Regions from separate parts of the Streptomyces sp. NPDC107562 genome, predicted to be linked through region 2. Evidence: riboswitches for the same ligand, from Rfam matches in the RefSeq annotation. Region 2 holds a riboswitch; the other holds the start of a gene.

Region 1 (10,819 bases), on a different contig from region 2:
CCGCGGAGTTGATCTTCTTGGCCAGTTCGGCGGTGGAGAGGATCACACCGCCGCGCGGGCCGCCCAGCGTCTTGTGGGTGGTGGTGGTCACGACATGGGCGTGCGGCACCGGGTTCGGGTGCAGTCCGGCGGCGACGAGGCCGGCGAAGTGGGCCATGTCGACCATGAGGTACGCGCCGACCTCGTCGGCGATCCTGCGGAAGGCGGCGAAGTCGAGCTGCCGGGGGTACGCCGACCAGCCGGCCACGATCAGCTTCGGCTGCTTCTCCTTGGCGAGGCGCTCGACCTCGTCCATGTCGACCAGGCCGTCCTCGCCGACGTGGTAGGCGACCACGTCGTAGAGCTTGCCGGAGAAGTTGATCTTCATGCCGTGGGTCAGGTGCCCGCCGTGCGCGAGGTTCAGGCCCATGATCGTGTCGCCGGGCTTGAGCAGCGCGAACATCGCGGCCGCGTTGGCCTGCGCGCCCGAGTGGGGCTGCACGTTGGCGTGCTCGGCGCCGTAGAGCTCCTTGACGCGGTCGATCGCGATCTGCTCGATCACGTCGACGTGCTCGCAGCCGCCGTAGTAGCGCCGGCCGGGGTAGCCCTCGGCGTACTTGTTGGTCAGGACCGAGCCCTGGGCCTCCATGACCGCGACCGGGGCGAAGTTCTCCGAGGCGATCATTTCGAGGGTGGACTGCTGGCGGTGCAGCTCGGCGTCGACGGCGGCGGCGACGGCCGGGTCGTACTCGTGCAGGGGGGTGTTCAGGACGGACATGTCGCTACGACTCCTCAGCCGGCGGTGTGGGCGGCGTACTCGTCGGCGGAGAGCAGGTCGGCGGGCTCCTGCGCGATCCGCACCTTGAACAGCCAGCCGCCCTCGAAGGGCGCGGAGTTCACCAGCGACGGGTCGTTCACCACGTCCTCGTTGACCTCGGTGATCTCACCGCTCACCGGGGAGTACAGGTCGCTGACCGACTTGGTCGACTCCAGCTCGCCGCAGGTCTCGCCCGCGGTCACCTGGGAGCCCACCTCGGGGAGCTGGGCGTAGACGACGTCACCGAGCGCGTTCGCCGCGAACTCGGTGATGCCGACCGTCGAGACGCCGTCCTCGGCGACCGACAGCCACTCGTGCTCCTTGCTGTAGCGCAGCTGCTGGGGGTTGCTCATGGCGTGGATTCTCCTGTACGCGGGGGAGTGCTGTGGAAAAGGGGGCTGCCGGCACTGCGTGTGAGCAGGCGGAAAGGTGCGCCGGGTCCGGTGGACCCGGTTCCAGTGTCTACTTCTGGCGCTTGTAGAAGGGCAGAGCCACGACCTCGTACGGCTCGTGGGTGCCCCGGATGTCCACGCCGACTCCCGGCGTGCCGGCGGCCGCGTGGGCGGCGTCGACGTAGGCCATCGCGATCGGCTTGCCGAGCGTCGGGGAGGGGGCGCCGGAGGTGACCTCGCCGATCACCTCGCCGCCGGCGACGACCGCGTACCCGGCGCGTGGCACCCGGCGGCCCTCGGCGATCAGGCCGACGAGGACGCGCGGCGGAGCGGCCTCGGCGCGGGCGGCGGCCTCGGTGAGCGCCTCGCGCCCGACGAAGTCGCCCTCCTTCTCGAACTTCACCACCCGGCCGAGCCCGGCGTCGAAGGGGGTCAGCGAGGTGGACAGCTCGTTCCCGTAGAGCGGCATGCCCGCCTCCAGGCGCAGCGTGTCCCGGCAGGACAGGCCGCAGGGGATCAGGCCGACGCCGGCGCCCGCCTCCGTCAGCGCCTCCCACAGGGCGACGGCGTGCTCCGGCTTCACGAACAGCTCGAAGCCGTCCTCGCCGGTGTACCCGGTGCGCGCGATCAGCGCCGGGACGCCCGCGACGGTGCCGGGCAGCCCGGCGTAGTACTTGAGCCCGTCGAGGTCGGCGTCGGTCAGCTGCCGCAGGATGCCGGGGGACTCGGGGCCCTGGACGGCGAGCAGGGCGTAGGCGTCGCGGTCGTCGCGGACGGTGGCGTCGAAGCCCTCCGCGCGCTCGGTGAGGGCGTCCAGCACGATCTGCGCGTTGCCGGCGTTGGCCACGACCAGGTACTCGGTCTCGGCGAGCCGGTAGACGATCAGGTCGTCCAGGATGCCGCCGTCGGCCTGGCAGATCATGGTGTAGCGGGCGCGGCCGACGCCGACGGAGGCGATGTTGCCGACGAGCGCGTGGTTCAGGAGCTGGGCCGCCTGCGGTCCGCCGACCGTGATCTCGCCCATGTGCGAGAGGTCGAACAGCCCGGCCTTCGTGCGCACCGCGAGGTGCTCGTCGCGCTCGGAGCCGTAGCGCAGCGGCATGTCCCAGCCGGCGAAGTCGGTCATGGTCGCGCCCAGCGAGCGATGCACGGCATCGAGCGCGGTACGACGGAGTGCGGTACTGCTCATCGGTCGGTCTCCCAAGGCATGACGGCGAGGTCGTTCCTCCCCATCTGTCATCGGAACCTGAGAGGTTCGCCATGACCGCCCGGGAAGGGGGAACCATGGCTTGCACCTTGGGTGGAGCCACTGAGGCAGCGGCCCGCTTTTCAGATGTGCCTCGCCCGCGCGGTAACGGGGCCTGAGAGATTCAAGGGAGGGACTTGCTCCTTCGGCGTCCCAGTCACAGCGTGCCTGGGAACTCTCCCGCGCGGATTCAAGCGGCCGGTATGCAGTTGGCGGCCACATCATTGCACGCATCGCCGGCGCGCGGCAGGGGGACCTTTCAGAGGGGGCACACAGTGTCCGTGACCGGGCACAGCGTGTTGTAGCAGGCTTGTTGCCGGAAGCGGACGGAATCGCGAGGCGCCCCGCATTACCTTCTCTTTACACTCGACGGGGACGGTGACTCGTGAACCGCCCCAGGGGAGGACGATCACGGTGAACAGGACCACGGCCTACGCGACCACCGCGGGCCTCGCTGTGCCCAAGCAGTCGGCGGCCTCGGCCCGGGAGGCGTGCGGCCCGCTGCCCTTCCCCGTGGTCCGCGACCTGCGCGACCGGGCGGGCCGCAGCCCGCACGCCCTGCTGTTCGGCCCCCGCGACCTCGTCGTGATCACCGGCCTGCCCGGCAGCGGCAAGTCCACCCTCATGCGGCGCGCGGTCCGTGCCCGGCGCATCGACTCCCAGGACACCCGCGACCGCTGGGACGCCCGGACGCCGCACTGGCTGCCCTACGGGGTCTACCGCCCCCTCGTCCGGCTCGCCCACTACGCCGGGCTGCGCCGCGCCCTGCGCTCCGGCGAGGGCGTCGTCGTCCACGACTGCGGCACGCAGGCCTGGGTGCGCGCCTGGCTGGCCCGCGAGGCCCGCCGCCGGGGCGGCACCCTGCATGTGCTGCTGCTCGACGTCAGCGCCGAACAGGCCCTGGCCGGCCAGCGCGAGCGTGGCCGCGGAGTCTCGCGGTACGCGTTCCTGCGGCACCGCCGCGCGGCCGCCCGCCTGCTGCGCCGCTCCGAGCGCGGGGTCCTGCCCCGCGGCTGCGGCGCCGCGATCCTCCTCGACCGCGCGGCGGCGGACACCCTGCGCAGAATCGGCTTCACGGGCTGACACCACGGGCGGCGGGGCGGGCGGGTTAGCCTTTTCAGCCGGTAGCACTGGTACGGAGCAGGCGGTAGGCAGATGGACTTCCCGGGGGACTTTCCGGCGCAGACGCAGCACCCGCATCCGCACGGCGGATGGCCCGGCAACGAGCTGGAGGAGGTGCTCTCGACGTCACTCGGCGTGCCCTCCGCCGGTGGCCGCATCGTCGAGGTGCTCGCCCGCAGCTTCGTCTGGGTGCCGCTGCCGAACGGCGGCGGTCCGGGCAGCGGCTCCCTCGACCTGCCGGGCATGGAGATCGACGGCCAGGCCTATGTTCCGGTCTTCAGCTCCGAGGAACAGTTCCGCCGGGTCGTCGGCGCCCACATGTCCTTCACCGTCGCCCCCGCCGTCGAGTTCGCCCGCGGTCTGCCCCCGCAGGCGGGCATCGTGGTGAACCCCGGCGGCGTGGTCGGCCTCCCGCTGCCGCCCGCGGCCGTCGCCGAACTCGGGCGCGCCGGCCGCACTCTCCCGGACGGTCTCGCGAGCGGCGGCCGGGTCCGCCTCTTCGAGCCGGACTGGCAGGACGACCCGGTCGACTTCCTCTCCGCGGCGTCCGAGGAGTTCGAGGCCGCCGGCGTGATCACCACGGGCCGCCGCTGTCTCGCGGTGATCGAGACGGGGGAACCGGTGATGTTCGTGGGCGTCGAACTCTCCCAGTGGGAGGGGGACCTGCGCGCCGCCCCGCTGGACGCCCTCGGCCGCGCCCTCGGCCGGGTCCCGGTCCGGTGGCCGGTCAACCTGGTGCTGATGGACGTCGCCCAGGACCCGGTGGTCTCGTGGCTGCGGGACAAGGTGCGGCCGTTCTACCGACGAGCCCTGTAAGAGGTCCCCGAGGGGCAGCCGGCCAGGAGCGCGGGCGGGCTTAAGCTAGGGCGCACACGAGGGCGTTGCACGAAGGGGCGGTAACAAGTGAGCGCGAGCGGCACCGCCGCGGCCGGCCAGGTCGAGCACATGCTGCGCCAGGTGACGCCGGGGCGCTACGACGCCTACGAGGCGCTCCTGCGCGCCCTCGCGACCTCCGGCTCCGGCCAGATCTGGATGCTGCTGTGGCACGGCCAGGCCGGCAGCCCCGACGCCCAGTACGGAAACATGGAGGTCGGCGGCCAGAGCTACGCCCCCTGCGTCACCTCCGCCCAGGAGCTCTCGGCGAGCGGCTGGAACCGCTCGTACGAGGTGACCGACGGCCTGGACGTGGCGCGCACGCTCTTCCCGGACCATCACGGACTCTGGCTGAACCCGCACGCCCCGGGCGGCGGCCTCGGCATTCCCTGGCTGGACCTGCGCCGGATCGCCGCCGGCCTCGAACGCCAGCCCGCGGGCCCTCTGCGTCTGTCCGAACCCGGCGTCCAGACTCCGCAGTTCTACGCCCTGCTGTCGCAGAACGCCCACCGTACCCCGGCCGTCCGCTCCCTGCGCCGCGCCTGGGTCCAGCCCGCGCTCGGGGCGCCGTACCTCGCCATCGGTCTCGATGTGTACGACACCTCGCCGCCCGCCGTGGACTCGGTACGCGCGATGATGCAGCAGTCCATCGGCGCGGTTCCGGACGGGCTGCCGGTGTCGACGGTCGCGATGTCCGACGACTTCGACCCGGTGGCGATGTGGATGCGCGCCAACGCCCGGCCGTTCTACGACCGTGAGGCCCACGTCGCCCCCGCCCAGGCCCCGTCCGCCGGCTACGGCTATCCCGGTCCGCGGACCGTCTGAGAATCCGGCCTTTTCCGGTCATCGGCACACACGGGTTCCGGTCATCAACCCTCCGTGTCCGCAGGCCGAATCGGGATGTTCGGATAACGGAATGTGAAGGCCGGTATCACGGTTGCGCATACTTTCTCCGTCAGCTCTGGCGAGTGATCGTGAAGACGTTGAAGACTCCGCTGTCATACAGCACGCGTGCATGCCCACCATCTGGGAACGCCGCGTAGCCGAGAGCGACTCAGGCCGTGAACAACGGCAAGTGAAAGCCGGGTGACCACCGGCGAGAAGGGCATGGCACTTGTGACGGCACCGATCGAGACCACCGGATCGCAGGCCGAGGCCCAGCCGGAGGCTGTGCTGCAGGGTATCGACGCCAAACGGATCGAGGGCCGCTCTCTCGGACAGATCGCCTGGACCCGCTTCAAGCGCGACAAGGTGGCGGTCGCGGGTGGCATCGTTGTCGTACTGCTCATCCTCGTCGCCGCCCTCTCCCGCCCCCTCCAGTCGCTGCTGGGGCTCGACCCCAACGCCTTCAACCAGGACCTGATCGACCCCAACACCACCCTCCCCAAGGGCTCCTTCGGCGGCATGAGCTGGGACCACCCGCTCGGTGTGGAGCCGAAGTTCGGGCGCGACATCCTCGCCCGCATCCTGGAGGGTTCCTGGGTCTCCCTGGTCGTCGCGTTCGGCGCGACGCTGCTCTCCGTGGCCATCGGCACCGTCATGGGCCTGGTCGCCGGCTACTACGGCGGCCGGGTGGACTCGATCGTCAGCCGGCTGATGGACACCTTCCTCGCCTTCCCGCTGCTGCTCTTCGCGATCGCCATCTCGGCGACGCTGCAGGGCGGTGCGTTCGGCCTGGAGGGCCTGCCCCTGCACATCCTTGTGCTGATCTTTGTCATCGGTTTCTTCAACTGGCCGTACATGGGCCGTATCGTCCGAGGTCAGGCCCTTGCGCTGCGCGAGCGTGAGTTCGTCGACGCCTCCAGGGGACTGGGCGCCTCCGGGCCGTACATCCTCTTCAAGGAACTGCTGCCGAACCTCGTCGCGCCGATCATCGTCTACTCGACGCTGCTCATCCCGACCAACATCCTCTTCGAGGCGTCGCTCAGCTTCCTGGGCGTCGGCATCCAGCCGCCGCAGGCCTCCTGGGGCGGCATGCTCAACCAGGCCGTCGACTTCTTCGAGGTCGATCCGCAGTACATGATCGTCCCCGGCCTCGCCATCTTCATCACCGTTCTGGCCTTCAACCTCCTCGGTGACGGCCTCCGGGACGCGCTCGATCCCCGCAGCCGCTGACGTCTGCGGTGGCGGCCGAAGCCGCGTCCAGCTCAAGTGTTCAACTACGAAGGGGAATGCGACCATCATGCGAAGGTCAGCAATGGCCGTTGTCGCGGCCGTCAGCAGCGCCGGGATCCTCCTGGCCGGCTGCAGCAAGGCCGAAGACAACAACGGTGGCGACGGCGGGAACAGCGCCGGTGCCAACGCCGCCACCAAGGAGGTCGTGAACACCTCCACGGAGAAGGGCGGCACGGTCACCTACGCGATGTCCGACGTGCCGGACTCGTTCGACCCCGGCAACACGTACTACGCGTACATGTACAACTTCAGCCGCCTCTACGCGCGTCCTCTGCTGACCTTCAAGCCGGCCCCCGGCGAGAAGGGCAACGAGATCGTGCCCGACCTGGCCGAGTCCAAGGGCCAGTCCTCGGACGGCGGCAAGACCTGGACGTACAAGATCCGCCAGGGCGTGAAGTTCGAGGACGGCACCGAGGTCACCTCGGCCGACGTCAAGTACGCGGTGGAGCGCTCCAACTTCGCCCGTGACGTGCTCTCCCTGGGCCCGAACTACTTCGCCCAGTTCCTGGACGGTGCCGACAAGTACAAGGGCCCGTACAAGGACAAGAGCACGAAGGGCATCTCGTCCATCGAGACGCCGGACAAGTACACGGTCACCTTCAAGCTCAGCCAGCCGTTCGCCGACTTCGACTACCTGGTCACCGCGCCGCAGACCGCGCCGGTGCCGCGGGCGAAGGACACCGGCGTCGACTACACCAAGAAGATCGTCTCCTCCGGCTCTTACAAGTTCGAGAGCTACCAGGAGGGCAAGTCGGTCACCCTGGTGCGCAACCCCGAGTGGGACGCGAAGACCGACCCGCTGCGCAAGCAGTACCCGGACAAGATCGTGGTCAACCTGAAGGTCAACCAGGCCACGATCGACAAGGACCTGATGGCCGGCACCACGACCGTCGACCTCGCGGGCCGTGGCGTGGACACGCAGACCCAGGCCCAGCTGCTCAACAGCAAGGACCAGAAGGCCAACACGGACAACACCTACGGTGGCCGGCTGGTCTACGCGGCGATCAACACCAAGGTCAAGCCGTTCGACAACGTCGAGTGCCGCAAGGCCGTGCAGTACGCCATCGACAAGGTGGCCGTGCAGACCGCGCAGGGTGGCCCGGTCCGTGGTGACGTCGCCACCACGGTGCTGCCGCCGGACGTCATCGGCTACCAGAAGTTCGACGCCTACCCCACCAGCGGGAACAAGGGCGACGCGGCCAAGGCCAAGGAGCACCTGACGGCCTGCAAGCAGCCGAACGGCTTCAAGACCTACATCTCCGCGCGCAGCGACCGCCAGCAGGAGGTCGACGCGGCCACGGCGATCATCGACTCGCTGAAGAAGGTCGGCATCACCGCCGAGATGAAGCAGTACCCGTCCGGTAAGTACTTCACCGACTACGCGGGCGTGCCCGGCTTCACCGAGAAGCAGGGCATCGGCATCATCATGATGCAGTGGGGCGCCGACTGGCCGACCGGCTACGGCTTCCTGAACCAGATCCTGAACGGCAAGGCGATCAGCCAGTCCGGCAACACCAACCTCTCGCAGTTCGACAACGCGGAGGTCAACAAGCTGCTGGACGAGGCCATCCAGAACCAGGACGAGTCCGCGCGCAACACCGCCTACGCCGAGGTCGACAAGAAGACCATGGACGAGGCCGTCATCGTGCCGCTGACCTACTTCAAGGTCCTGCTCTACCGGTCGCCCAACGCCACCAACGTGGCCTCCTCGGCTGCCTGGAGCGGTCAGTACGACGCGCTCAACCTCGGTACGACCAAGAAGTAGCGGCAAAGCAGCAGCCCCGGAAGGCAGGTGAAGGCATTGGTGCCCGCGGGCCACGCGGCCCGCGGGCACCAGCGCCGATCCCCGTGATCTCGTACTTCATCCGCAGGACCCTTGCGGCAGTGATCCTGCTGCTGGTGGTCACCGCGGTCACCTTCGGCATCTTCTTCCTGTTGCCGAGAATGGCCGGACAGACGCCCGATCAGCTGGCCGCGCAGTACATCGGTAAGAACCCTTCGCCGGAGACCATCGCGGCGGTCAAGGCGAACCTCGGGCTGGACAAGCCGGTCTACGAGCAGTACTGGGACTTCATCAAGGGGCTCGTCTCCGGGGCCACGTACAACCTGGGCCCGACCACGGCCACGTGCGAGGTGCCCTGCTTCGGCTACTCCTTCAAGAACCACACCGAGGTCTGGCCGCAGCTGGTCGACCGTCTCCCGGTCACCATCTCGCTCGCCTCGGGCGCCGCGGTGCTGTGGCTGCTGTCCGGTGTCGCCACCGGTGTGATCTCCGCGCTCAAGCCGGGCTCGTTCTTCGACCGCACCGCCATGGGCGTCGCGCTCGCCGGCGTCTCGCTGCCGATGTTCTTCACCGGCCAGCTGGCGCTGCTCGTCTTCAGCTACCAGCTCGACATCTTCGGGCGGACCTATGTGCCACTGACGGAGAATCCGTCCCAGTGGGCCAACACCCTGTTCCTGCCGTGGTGTTCGCTGGCGCTGCTCTACTCCGCCATCTATGCCCGGCTCACCCGCTCCGGCATGCTCGAAACCATGAGCGAGGACTTCATCCGCACCGCCCGGGCCAAGGGCCTCAGGGAGCGGAAGGTCGTCCTCAAGCACGGTCTGCGGGCGGCGCTGACGCCGATCGTCACCGTGTTCGGCATGGACATCGGCCTGCTGCTGGGCGGTGCCGTGATCACCGAGTCGGTGTTCTCGCTGCCGGGCATCGGGCAGTACGCCGTCCAGGCGATCACCGACAACGACCTGCCGCCGATCCTGGGCGTCACCCTGCTGGCCGCCTTCTTCGTCGTGCTCTGCAACCTGGTGGTGGACGTGCTGTACGCCACCGTCGACCCGCGGGTGAGGCTCTCGTGACCGACCTGACCAAGACAGGGGCCGCCGCCGTCGGCGAGCCCGTCCGTAGCGCCGACCCCTCCCGGGCCTTTTTGGAGGTGCGCGACCTCAAGGTGCACTTCCCGACCGACGACGGTCTGGTCAAGTCCGTCGACGGGCTCTCCTTCCAGCTGGAGAAGGGCCGTACGCTCGGCATCGTGGGCGAGTCGGGCTCCGGCAAGTCCGTGACGTCGCTGGCCATCATGGGCCTGCACCGCCTCGGCAGCCGCGGCAAGAACGTCCAGATGTCCGGTGAGATCTGGCTGGACGGCCAGGAGCTCGTCTCGGCGAGCCCCGACGAGGTGCGCCGCCTGCGCGGTCGGCAGATGGCGATGATCTTCCAGGACCCGCTGTCCGCGATGCACCCGTACTACACGGTCGGCAGCCAGATCGTGGAGGCGTACCGGGTCCACCACGACGTCGACAAGAAGACCGCCCGCAGGCGGGCCGTCGAACTGCTCGACCGCGTCGGCATCCCGGAGCCCGGCAAGCGGGTGGACTCCTACCCGCACGAGTTCTCCGGCGGTATGCGCCAGCGCGCGATGATCGCGATGGCGCTGGTCAACAACCCCGAACTGCTCATCGCGGACGAGCCGACCACCGCGCTCGACGTGACCGTGCAGGCGCAGATCCTCGACCTCATCCGGGATCTCCAGAAGGAGTTCGGCTCCGCGGTCGTCATCATCACGCACGACCTCGGCGTGGTCGCCGAGATCGCCGACGACATCCTCGTGATGTACGGCGGTCGCTGTGTGGAGCGCGGCCCGGTCGACAAGATCTTCTACGAGCCGCAACACCCCTACACCTGGGGCCTGCTCGGCTCGATGCCGCGCATCGACCGTGAGCAGACCGACCGGCTCATCCCGGTCAAGGGACAGCCGCCCAGCCTCATCAACGTCCCGTCCGGCTGCGCCTTCAACCCGCGCTGCCCCTACGCGGACGTCCCCAAGGGCGGCATCACCCGCACCGAGCGGCCCGATCTGCGGGAGGTCGACGCCCGGCACTTCACCGCGTGCCACCTGTCGCAGGAGGACCGTACGCGGATCTGGACCGAAGAGATTGCGCCGAAGCTGTGAGCGAGACCGAAACCCGGACAGGGACGATGGCCGAGACCACCGACGTCGAGAAACCGCTGCTCAAGGTCGAGGGCCTGGTCAAGCACTTCCCGATCAAGAAGGGCCTGCTCCAGCGGCAGGCCGGTGCGGTCAAGGCCGTCGACGGCATCGACTTCGAGGTGCGCCGCGGTGAGACCCTCGGTGTCGTCGGCGAGTCCGGCTGCGGCAAGTCGACCATGGGCCGGCTGATCACCCGGCTGCTGGAGCCGTCCGGCGGCAAGGTCGA
Region 2 (10,819 bases):
GCCCCCGCGCGACCGCTGACCCACGACCTGTTCAAGGACGTGCTGGAGGCCGTCGGCCAGGAGCTCACCGAAGTACGCATCACGGACCTGCGTGAAGGCGTCTTCTACGCCGAGCTGGTCTTCGCCAGCGGCGTCGAGGTGAGCGCCCGCCCGTCCGATGCCATAGCGCTCGCCCTGCGCACCGGAACGCCGATCTACGGCAGTGACGGGGTGCTCGACGACGCCGGCATCGCGATCCCCGACGAGCAGGAGGACGAGGTGGAGAAGTTCCGGGAGTTCCTCGACCAGATCTCGCCGGAGGACTTCGGCAGCAGCAGCCAGTGAACGGCGGCGGCCCGCGCGGACCAGGGGTCCGCGGCGGGCTGGTGTGTGCCCGGAACGCGCTCCGAGGCCCGGCACGTGCCAGCGGCGAGTGAGAGCGTCATGCGGATTCCCGTCATGGCATTCGGCTAGCCTTTCCCCGCGATGGGGTGCGGGAAACCACTCTTAGGGTGATTATCACTCGGCGTGCCGAGTGTGGCGATCGTTGACGCACCCTTGGTGACTGCCTACCGTCGAGAAGGCAGGTCAAGGACGGAGGTCGGCGTGAGAAGCAGCGGCGACGGTACGGCTGGGGGTGCCCCCGGACGCGGTTTCGGGGAGAGCGGTCCGTACCCTCCCCCGAGCTCTCGGTTTCGCCCGAGTGGGGGGTACCCTCCGCACGGCAGGGCGACTGATCACGCTCCGCAGCGACCAATGGCCGTTCCCGGCGGCGGAGGGGCGGCGCCCATGGCGTCCGAGGAGATCGGCTATCGCGGTCCGACGGCCTGCGCGGCCGCCGGCATCACGTACCGCCAGTTGGACTACTGGGCCCGGACGGGTCTGGTCGAGCCGAGCGTGCGGCCGGCCCACGGGTCCGGTACGCAGCGGCTGTACAGCTTTCGCGACGTCGTCGTCCTGAAGATCGTCAAGAGGTTCCTCGACACCGGGGTGTCGCTGCAGAACATCCGCACCACCGTTCAGCATCTGCGCGAGCGCGGCTTCCGGGATCTTGAGCGGATGACGCTGATGAGCGACGGCGCCACGGTCTACGAGTGCACCTCGCCCGACGAGGTCCATGCGCTGCTCCAGGGCGGCCAGGGGGTCTTCGGGATCGCGGTCGGTGTGGTCTGGCGGGACGTGGAGGGCGCCCTGTCGCAGCTGCACGGAGAGCGCATCGACACCGGTGAGACCCTCGTCGGGCACAACCCGGCGGACGAACTTGCGCGCCGGCGCAACCGGGCCGTCTGAGGCGCCCCGGATCCGGCTCGTTGCCGCGGCGGCGTTGTCAGTGGCGTGAGGCAGCATCGGACATGTGAGAACCGCGCCCACGATCCTGCATCTCGACATGGATGCCTTCTTCGCCTCGGTGGAGCAGGCGTCCAAGCCGAGCCTGCGCGGGAAGGCCGTGATCGTGGGTGGGCTCGGGCCGCGCGGGGTGGTGGCGACCTGCTCGTACGAGGCCCGGGTGTTCGGGGTGCATTCCGCGATGCCCATGGGGCAGGCGCGCCGGCTCGCGCCGAACGCCGCCTGTCTGGTGCCCCGCTTCGGGTTGTACCGGACGATCAGCGAGCAGGTGATGGGCCTGCTGCGGGCGCTGTCGCCGCTGGTGGAGCCGCTCAGCCTGGACGAGGCGTTCGTCGATCTGGAGGCCGGTGGGGCGGCGTGGGACCGGGAGTCGGCGCGGCTGGCCGGCGTGCGGCTGAGGGCCGACATACGGGCCGTCACCAACCTCACCGGGTCCGTCGGGCTCGCCGCCTCCAAGATGCTCGCGAAGATCGCTTCCGAGGAGGCCAAGCCGGACGGTCTGGTGCTGATCGAGCCGGGCACGGAGCGGGAGCTGCTGGAGCCGATGTCGGTGCGGACGCTGCCGGGCGTGGGCCCCGCGACGGGCGACCATCTGCGCCGGGCCGGGATCACCACCGTCGGGGAGATCGCCGAGGCGGGCGAGGACGAGCTCGTACGGCTGCTGGGCAAGGCGCACGGACACGCGCTGTACGCCATGGCGCTGGCCCGTGACGACCGGCCGGTGGTCGCCGAGCGGGAGGCGAAGTCCGTGTCGGTGGAGGACACCTACGACGTGGACATCCACGACCGGGTCCGGGTAGGGCTGGAGGTGCAGCGGCTCGCGGACCGGTGTGTGCGGCGGCTGCGCGGGGCCGGGCTCTCGGGGCGGACGATCGTCCTGAAGGTGCGGCGGTACGACTTCTCGACGCTGACCCGGTCGGAGACGCTGCGGGGGCCGACGGACGACCCGGCGGTGGTGCGGGAGGCGGCGGCCCGGCTGCTGGACTCCGTGGACACGACCGGGGGTGTGCGGCTGCTGGGGGTCGGGGTCAGCGGGCTCGCCGACTACACGCAGGAGGACCTGTTCGCGCAGGCGGCGGGGGAGCGGGAGGAGGGGGCGGTGGAGGACGTCGCGGAGGAGCCCGAGCGGCCGGAGGCCGGGCCCGTCGAGCGCCGCTGGGCGGCCGGGCACGACGTCCGGCACGCCGAGCACGGGCACGGATGGGTGCAGGGCAGCGGGCTGGGGAGAGTGACCGTGCGGTTCGAGACACCCGAGTCGGAGCCCGGGCGGGTGCGGACCTTCCGGGTCGACGATCCGGCGCTGGAGCCGGCGGATCCGCTGCCGTTGGTGGCGCGAAGACCCGAGCTCCAGGGCTGAGCCCCGCGGGTCATGTCTCGTCGGAGCCCGCCAGCTTGCCGAAGTCGCGGTCCGGGAGCGCCGGGGGAGCGGCCACGTCGAGTCCGTAGTGGTGGTAGAGCTGGAGTTCCTGCTCAGGGGAGAGGTGGCGGCCGACGCCGAAGTCGGGGGCGTCCTTGATCAGGGCGCGCTCGAAGGGGACGTGCAGCGTGCCGTCGATCAGCTCGCTCGGTTCCAGCGGCACGAAGGCGTCCCTGCTGAACAGGCCGGTCCGTATGGCCGCCCACTCCGGTACGCCGGTCGCGTCGTCGAGGTACACCTCGTCGATGGTGCCGATCTTGCTGCCGTGTCGGTCGAATGCCTTGCGTCCGATCAGGTTGCGCGGATCGATGTCGGTCTGCACGGGCCCTCCACTCGCTCGCACCTCATCCGTAAGCACTACAAAAGAGCACATTGCGGAACGCGGCCACTCGAACGCCCGGGCGTTGCCCTCGCTGGTACGCTGGCAAGCGGCTGCTGACCCCGTGCGGGAGAGTCCTCCGGAGATCACCACCGGGGGCGCCGAAGGAGCAAATCCTCCCCGGAATCTCTCAGGCCCACGTACCGCACGGACGAGGTCACTCTGGAAAGCAGAGCGGGTGTCACGGCTCCCGCTCTCACCGACGGTGCAAGCCGGACGTCCTGTGGCGGCCGGTGAAGCTCTCAGGTTGAGATGACAGAGGGGGAGGCCGTCGGGGCACCCGTGCCGGGGTGTCCCTCGAAGGTCGCGTCAGACCAGGAGGCCTCCGCAATGACCGCCCAGCGCATTCCGCTCTCCGAGCTCGAACAGGGCATCCCCTTCGAGCAGCGCCACATCGGGCCCGACCAGGAGGCGCGGGCCAAGATGCTCGCGCAGGTCGGCTACGGCTCGCTCGACGAGCTCACCGCCGCCGCGGTACCGGATGTGATCAAGAACGCCGACTCCCTGGACCTGCCGGGCGCGCGGACCGAGGCCGAGGTGCTGCGGGAGCTGCGCTCCCTCGCGGACCGCAACCAGGTGCTGGGTTCCATGATCGGGCTCGGCTACTACGGGACGTTCACCCCGCCGGTCGTGATGCGCAACGTCATGGAGAACCCGGCCTGGTACACCGCGTACACGCCGTACCAGCCGGAGATCTCGCAGGGCCGGCTGGAGGCGCTGCTGAACTTCCAGACCGTGGTCGCCGACCTCACCGGGCTGCCGACCTCCGGCGCCTCGCTGCTCGACGAGGGCACGGCCGCGGCCGAGGCCATGGCGCTCTCCCGGCGTATGGGCAAGAACAAGAAGGGCCTCTTCCTGGTCGACGCGGACGCGCTGCCGCAGACCATCGCCGTGATCCAGGGACGCGCCGAGCCGACCGGGGTCGAGGTGGTCGTGGCCGACCTCGCCGACGGCATTCCGGCCGAGGTCGCTGAGCGCGAGATCAACGGCGTGCTGATCCAGTACCCGGGTGCCTCCGGCGCCGTGCGCGACATCAAGGCGGTCGTCGACCAGGCGCACGAGCTGGGCGCGCTCGTCACCGTCGCCGCGGACCTGCTGGCGCTGACGCTGCTGAAGTCGCCGGGTGAGCTGGGCGCCGACATCGCGGTCGGCACCACGCAGCGGTTCGGTGTGCCGATGGGCTTCGGCGGGCCGCACGCGGGCTACATGGCGGTGCAGGAGAAGTTCGCGCGCAGCCTGCCCGGGCGGCTCGTGGGCGTCTCCGTCGACGCCGACGGCAACAAGGCCTACCGGCTGGCCCTCCAGACGCGTGAGCAGCACATCCGGCGCGAGAAGGCCACCAGCAACATCTGCACGGCGCAGGTGCTGCTCGCCGTGATGGCCGGGATGTACGCCGTCTACCACGGGCCCGAGGGCCTGCGGAGCATCGCGCGGCGCACTCACCGCTACGCCGCGATCCTCGCCGCGGGCCTTCGCGACTGCGGCGTCGAGATCGTGCACGGCGCCTACTTCGACACCGTCACCGCGCGGGTGCCGGGCCGGGCGGCCGAGGTCGTCGCCGCCGCGCGCGACAACGGCGTCAACCTGTGGCGCGTCGACGCCGACCAGGTCTCCATGGCCTGCGACGAGACCACCACGCGGGACCAGCTGGCCGCCGTATGGTCCGCGTTCGGCGTCGAGGGCGACATCGAGGCCCTGGACGGCGGCACGCGGGACGCGCTGCCCGACGGGCTGCTGCGCACCGACGCGTACCTGACGCACCCGGTCTTCCAGCAGCACCGCTCCGAGACCGCGATGCTGCGCTACCTGCGCCGGCTCGCCGACCGCGACTACGCGCTCGACCGCGGCATGATCCCGCTGGGCTCCTGCACGATGAAGCTCAACGCGACCACGGAGATGGAGCCGGTCACCTGGCCGGAGTTCGGTCAGCTGCACCCGTTCGCGCCGGCCGAGCAGGCGGCGGGATACCTGACGCTCATCCATGAGCTGGAGGACCGCCTCGCCGAGGTCACCGGCTACGACAAGGTGTCGTTGCAGCCCAACGCCGGTTCACAGGGTGAGCTGGCCGGACTGCTCGCCGTGCGCGGCTACCACCGTGCCAACGGCGACGAGCAGCGGACCGTGTGCCTGATCCCGTCCTCCGCGCACGGCACGAACGCGGCGAGCGCCGTCATGGCCGGCATGAAGGTCGTCGTCGTGAAGACCGCCGGGGACGGCGAGATCGACGTCGAGGACCTGCGGGCGAAGATCGAGCAGTACCGCGACGAACTGTCCGTGCTCATGATCACGTACCCGTCCACGCACGGCGTGTTCGAGGAGCACGTCGCCGACATCTGCGCCCAGGTGCACGACGCGGGTGGTCAGGTCTACGTCGACGGGGCCAACCTCAACGCCCTCGTGGGGCTCGCGAAGCCGGGGCACTTCGGCGGCGACGTGTCCCACCTCAACCTGCACAAGACGTTCTGCATCCCGCACGGCGGCGGCGGTCCGGGCGTCGGCCCCGTGGCCGTGCGCTCGCACCTCGCGCCGTTCCTGCCGAACCACCCCCTGCAGCCCGAGGCCGGGCCGGAGACCGGGGTCGGGCCGATCTCGGCCGCGCCGTGGGGCTCGGCGGGCATCCTGCCGATCTCGTGGGCCTATGTGCGCCTCATGGGCGGGGAGGGCCTGAAGCGGGCCACGCAGGTGGCCGTGCTGAGCGCCAACTACATCGCCAAGCGCCTGGAGCCGCACTACCCGGTGCTGTACACCGGTCCGGGCGGGCTGGTCGCGCACGAGTGCATCATCGATCTGCGGCCCCTGGCCAAGGCCACCGGCGTCAGCGTCGACGACGTGGCCAAGCGGCTGATCGACTACGGGTTCCACGCGCCGACGATGTCGTTCCCGGTGGCCGGGACGCTGATGATCGAACCGACCGAGTCCGAGGACCTCACCGAGATCGACCGGTTCTGCGAGGCGATGATCGCCATTCGCGCCGAGATCGAGAAGGTCGGCGCGGGCGAGTGGCCGGCCGACGACAACCCGCTGCGCAACGCTCCGCACACCGCCGGCCTGCTGGGCGGCGAGTGGAGCCACGCCTACACGCGCGAGGAGGCCGTCTTCCCGGCCGGGGTGTCGGTCGCCGACAAGTACTGGCCGCCGGTGCGCCGCATCGACCAGGCCTTCGGTGACCGGAACCTGGTGTGCTCCTGCCCGCCGCTGGACGCGTACGAGGACTGAGGTCCGTGGCGGCGAGGGCTCCTTCGTGGGGCCCTCGCCGTGTTTTCGGGGACTTCCGGACGCCGGCCGGGTCAGGTGCGGTCGATGTGTACGTTTGTCGACTTCACGCGGGCCGTGGCCTCCATGCCGACCTCCAGGCCCAGCTCCTCGACCGCCTCCCGGGTCAGCAGCGAGACCAGGCGGTGCGGGCCGGCCTGGATCTCGACCTGGGCGGCGACGTCGCCGAGCTTGATGGCGGTCACGATGCCGGGGAAGGCGTTGCGGGCCGAGGTGTACGGCGGCTCCTCCTCGCCGCCGCTTCCCGCCCTGGCCAGCTCGACCGAGAAGGCGGCGAGGTCCCTGCCGTCGATCAGGCGTCGGCCGCTGTCGTCGCGCAGGGTGGCCACGCGGCCGGCGTCCGCCCAGCGGCGTGCGGTGTCGGGGCTCACGCCGAGGAGCCGGGCGGCCTGGCCGATCGTGTAGGAGTGCATGCCCGTCACGATAGGACGGGGGATCGCCGGGGGTGGGTGCGGGCCCGCCGCGGGTGCGGTGCGGGGACCGCCGGCGGTGCGGGCCTCAGCCGGTGTGCACGCGGGGGCGTCGGGTCACGTCCGGCTCCGCCACGCGCAGCACCTCCCGGGTGACCGGCGCGACCTCCCCTTGGCCGAAGAGGAAGAAGCGCAGGAAGTTGGCGAAGGGATTGCCCTCGGTCCACTCGAAGTAGATGTGCGGGGTGCAGCCCGTGGTGTCGCGGACGTGCAGGAGCAGGGCGGCCAGGGCGTTGGGGATGGAGGAGGACTCCAGGGTCAGGACGCGGTAGCGGTTGTGCAGGACCTCGCCGTGGACCGTCACACCGGCCTCGAACTCGGACGGGTCCGTCACCGTCACCTCGACGAACACGAAGTCCTCGGGGCCGGCGACGTCGTTGTCCTGGCGGATCTGCTCGATCTTGTCGCGGTACTCGGTGACGTCCCGGCTGTCGGGCTCGTTCGCGATGAACCGGATCTTGCGGCTGGCGATGTCCCGCACGAACCGCTCCGCCATGGGGTCCAGCGTCACGCTCGTCACCCGGAGTTCGAAGGCGCGGGCCAGCCGGGAGACCAGGGAGAGGATCATGATGCCCGCGATGAAGCAGGCGCCGATCTTCACACCGTCGGGGCGCTCGACCACGTTCACCACGGTGGTGTACAGGAACACGACCGAGATCACGCCGAAGCCCACGGTCCATCCGCGCTGGCCGGCCTTGCGGGCGGCGATGGTCACCGCGATCGCCGCCGAGCTGATCAGCACCAGCACTCCGGTGGCGTAGGCGCCGCCCTGCGCGTCCACGTCGGCGTCGAAGAGCCAGGTCACCAGGAAGGCGACCAGGGTGAAGACGATGACCATCGGGCGTACCGCACGCGCCCAGTGCGGGGCCATGCCGTAGCGGGGCAGGTAGCGCGGCATCAGGTTGAGCAGGCCCGCCATGGCCGAGGCGCCGGCGAACCACAGGATGGCAATCGTCGAGACGTCGTACACCGTGCCGAAGGCGCTGCCCAGGTACTCGTGCGCGAGATAGGCCAGCGCGCGGCCGTTGGCCTGGCCGCCCTCCTCGAACTCGGCCTCCGGGATGAGCAGCGTGGTGATGAAGCTGGTGCTGATCAGGAAGCCGCTCATGATCAGGGCGGCGGTGGTGAGCAGCTTCTTGGTGCCGCGGATCCGGCCCTCGGGGCGCTCCTCGGTGTCGCGCGCATCTCCCTTGACGTGCGGCATCACGGCGACGCCGGTCTCGAAGCCGGAGAGGCCGAGGGCCAGCTTGGGGAAGACGATCAGGGCCACGCCGATCATCACGAAGACGTTGCCGTGCTCGGCGGTCAGGGCGCTGGACCAGTCGGTGACGACATGGCCCTCGGCGGCGACGTGCCAGAGGCCGGCCACGACCACCACGGCGTTGAGCGCCAGGTAGGTGGCCACCAGGGCGACCGCGACGCCGATGGCCTCCAGGAAGCCCTTGAGGAACACCGCGCCGAGCAGGGCGATGAGCACCATGGTGATCAGCAGCTGCCGGTCGTGCAGGGCGTCGTTCAGGTGGGGGTTCTCGATCAGGTGGGTGGAGGCGTCGGCGGCCGAGAGGGTGATGGTGATCAGGAAGTCGGTCGCGGCGAAGCCGAGCAGCGTGAGGACGAACAGCTTGCCCTTCCAGAAGGTGAGCAGGCGTTCCAGCATCGCGATCGAGCCCTGGCCGTGCGGGCTCTCCTCGGCCACTCTCCGATAGACCGGCAGGGCGCCCGCCAGGGTGACGATCACCAGCACGACGGTCGCGACGGGCGAGAGCAGACCTGCCGCGAGGGCGGCGATGCCGGGCTGGTAGCCGAGGGTGGAGAAGTAGTCGACGCCGGTCAGGCACATCACGCGGTACCAGGGGCGCCCCTCGGCCGGGGGAGCGGGAGGGGCGTGCGGGCCCTGGTGGCCGCCCGGCCTGCCCATGTCGGACAGCCCTTCCAGCATCCAGACGCGCAGGCGGCCGGGTGCGGTGTGTGGGGTCGGGGCCATCGACGTGCTCCAGTGGTCCGGCTCGGCATGCGGTGCGGCCATCACGCGGACGGCGCGCTCAGCGTATGCGGAGAGTGACGCCTGGGCCTTCGCTTGGCGGGCTCGCGGCGTCAAGCTTGCGTTAAGACTGGGCGGTGGGGCGGGGCGGCGCATCAAGGCCGTGGCAATCGCGTGGACTTCGACCCTGTTGAGCCGTATGGGGGTGGGCATCCCGGACCCCGGGGACGGACACCGAGTGTCACAGTCAGCCGAGGCCGGGTATGCCGGAGATCAGCAGGTCGATCACCTTGATGCCCACGAACGGCAGCACGAGACCGCCGAGCCCGTACAGGAGCAGGTTGCGGCGCAGGAGATCGTGTGCGGAGGCGGGCTTGTAGCGCACTCCACGCAGGGCCAGGGGGATCAACGCCACGATGATCAGCGCGTTGAAGATGATCGCAGCGGTGATGGCGGACGTCGGGCTGTGCAGGCCCATCACGTTCAGGGACTCGAGGCCCGGGTAGGCCCCCGCGAACATCGCGGGGATGATCGCGAAGTACTTGGCCACGTCGTTGGTGATGGAGAACGTCGTCAGCGCCCCTCGGGTGATGAGGAGTTGCTTGCCGATCTCGACGATGTCGATGAGCTTCGTCGGGTCGGCGTCGAGGTCGACCATGTTGCCGGCCTCCTTGGCGGCCGACGTACCGGTGTTCATCGCCACGCCGACGTCGGCCTGCGCGAGCGCCGGGGCGTCGTTGGTGCCGTCGCCGGTCATCGCGACCAGCTTTCCGCCCGCCTGCTCCCGCTTGATGAGGGCCATCTTGTCCTCGGGAGTGGCCTCGGCGAGGAAGTCGTCGACGCCCGCCTCCCGGGCGATCGCCTTGGCGGTGATCGGGTTGTCGCCGGTGACCATCACCGTGCGGATACCCATCCGGCGCAACTGCGCGAAGCGTTCGTGGATGCCTTCCTTCACCACGTCCTTGAGGTGTACGAGTCCCAGCACGCGGGGGCCGTCCCGGTCGTGCACGGCCACGAGCAACGGCGTGCCCCCGGCCGCGGCCACCGAGTCGGCGAAGTGCCGTGCCTCGGGCGGGATCTGACCGCCGTACATCTGCACCCACTCGATCACCTGCTGCGCGGCGCCCTTGCGGATCGCGCACACGGCGCCGTTGTCCCAGCGCAGGTCGACGCCGCTCATCCGGGTACGGGCGCTGAAGGGCACCCATCGCGCATGCGTCAGCTCTTCCGACGAGGGCGCACGCAGCCCGAACCGCACCTTCGCCAGCACGACGACGGACCGGCCCTCGGGGGTCTCGTCGGCCAGCGAGGACAACTGGGCGGCCTCGGCGAGCCGCCCCTCCTCGATGCCCGACATGGGCACGAAGGCGGCGGCCTCACGGTTGCCCAGGGTGATGGTGCCGGTCTTGTCCAGCAGCAACGTGGTGACGTCGCCCGCCGCCTCGACCGCGCGCCCGGACATGGCGAGCACGTTGCGTTGCACCAGCCGGTCCATGCCGGCGATGCCGATCGCGGACAGCAGGGCGCCGATGGTCGTCGGTATGAGCGTGACCAGCAGGGCGACGAGCACGGTCGTCGACTGGGCGGCGCCCGCGTAGGCGGCCATCGGCTGCAGGGTGACCACGACCAGGAGGAACACGATGGTCAGCGCCGCCAGCAGGATGTTCAGCGCGATCTCGTTCGGCGTCTTCTGCCGGGAGGCGCCCTCGACCAGGGCGATCATCCTGTCCAGGAAGCTGTGGCCGGGGCGGGCGCTGATCCGCACGACGACACGGTCGGACAGGACCGTGGTACCGCCCGTCACTCCGCTGCGGTCGCCGCCGGCCTCACGGACGACGGGGGCGGACTCACCGGTCACGGCGGACTCGTCGACCGCCGCCACACCGTCGACCACGTCGCCGTCGGCCGGGATCGTCCGGCCCGCCTCGACCAAAACCACGTCCAGCGGCTTGAGGGCGGCGGGGGTGACGGCC

What was found. A riboswitch is a leader RNA that binds a small molecule or an ion and turns the genes downstream of it on or off. The one in region 2 is predicted to bind glycine.
Region 1: linked by a shared signal. The riboswitch ahead of gcvT (glycine cleavage system aminomethyltransferase GcvT) and the one ahead of gcvP (aminomethyl-transferring glycine dehydrogenase) in region 2 are both predicted to bind glycine.

The regions. Positions count from the first base shown of each region.
Region 1 is NZ_JBVKBE010000012.1:26,232-37,050, forward strand. It holds gene glyA (serine hydroxymethyltransferase) at 1-757, opposite strand, end outside; gene gcvH (glycine cleavage system protein GcvH) at 772-1,149, opposite strand; gene gcvT (glycine cleavage system aminomethyltransferase GcvT) at 1,259-2,377, opposite strand; glycine riboswitch at 2,412-2,527, opposite strand; glycine riboswitch at 2,528-2,627, opposite strand; gene ACZ7LV_RS28100 (AAA family ATPase) at 2,849-3,517, shown strand; gene ACZ7LV_RS28105 (enhanced serine sensitivity protein SseB) at 3,590-4,372, shown strand; gene ACZ7LV_RS28110 (enhanced serine sensitivity protein SseB C-terminal domain-containing protein) at 4,460-5,254, shown strand; gene ACZ7LV_RS28115 (ABC transporter permease) at 5,546-6,544, shown strand; gene ACZ7LV_RS28120 (ABC transporter substrate-binding protein) at 6,612-8,369, shown strand; gene ACZ7LV_RS28125 (ABC transporter permease) at 8,453-9,460, shown strand; gene ACZ7LV_RS28130 (ABC transporter ATP-binding protein) at 9,457-10,554, shown strand; gene ACZ7LV_RS28135 (ABC transporter ATP-binding protein) at 10,581-10,819, shown strand, end outside.
Region 2 is NZ_JBVKBE010000019.1:7,883-18,701, forward strand. It holds gene ACZ7LV_RS34865 (bifunctional nuclease family protein) at 1-324, shown strand, start outside; gene ACZ7LV_RS34870 (MerR family transcriptional regulator) at 586-1,269, shown strand; partial or broken gene ACZ7LV_RS34875 (DNA polymerase IV) at 1,334-2,772, shown strand; gene ACZ7LV_RS34880 (PRC-barrel domain-containing protein) at 2,694-3,065, opposite strand; glycine riboswitch at 3,180-3,278, shown strand; gene gcvP (aminomethyl-transferring glycine dehydrogenase) at 3,453-6,338, shown strand; gene ACZ7LV_RS34890 (TOBE domain-containing protein) at 6,410-6,808, opposite strand; gene ACZ7LV_RS34895 (APC family permease) at 6,894-8,849, opposite strand; gene kdpB (potassium-transporting ATPase subunit KdpB) at 9,094-10,819, opposite strand, start outside.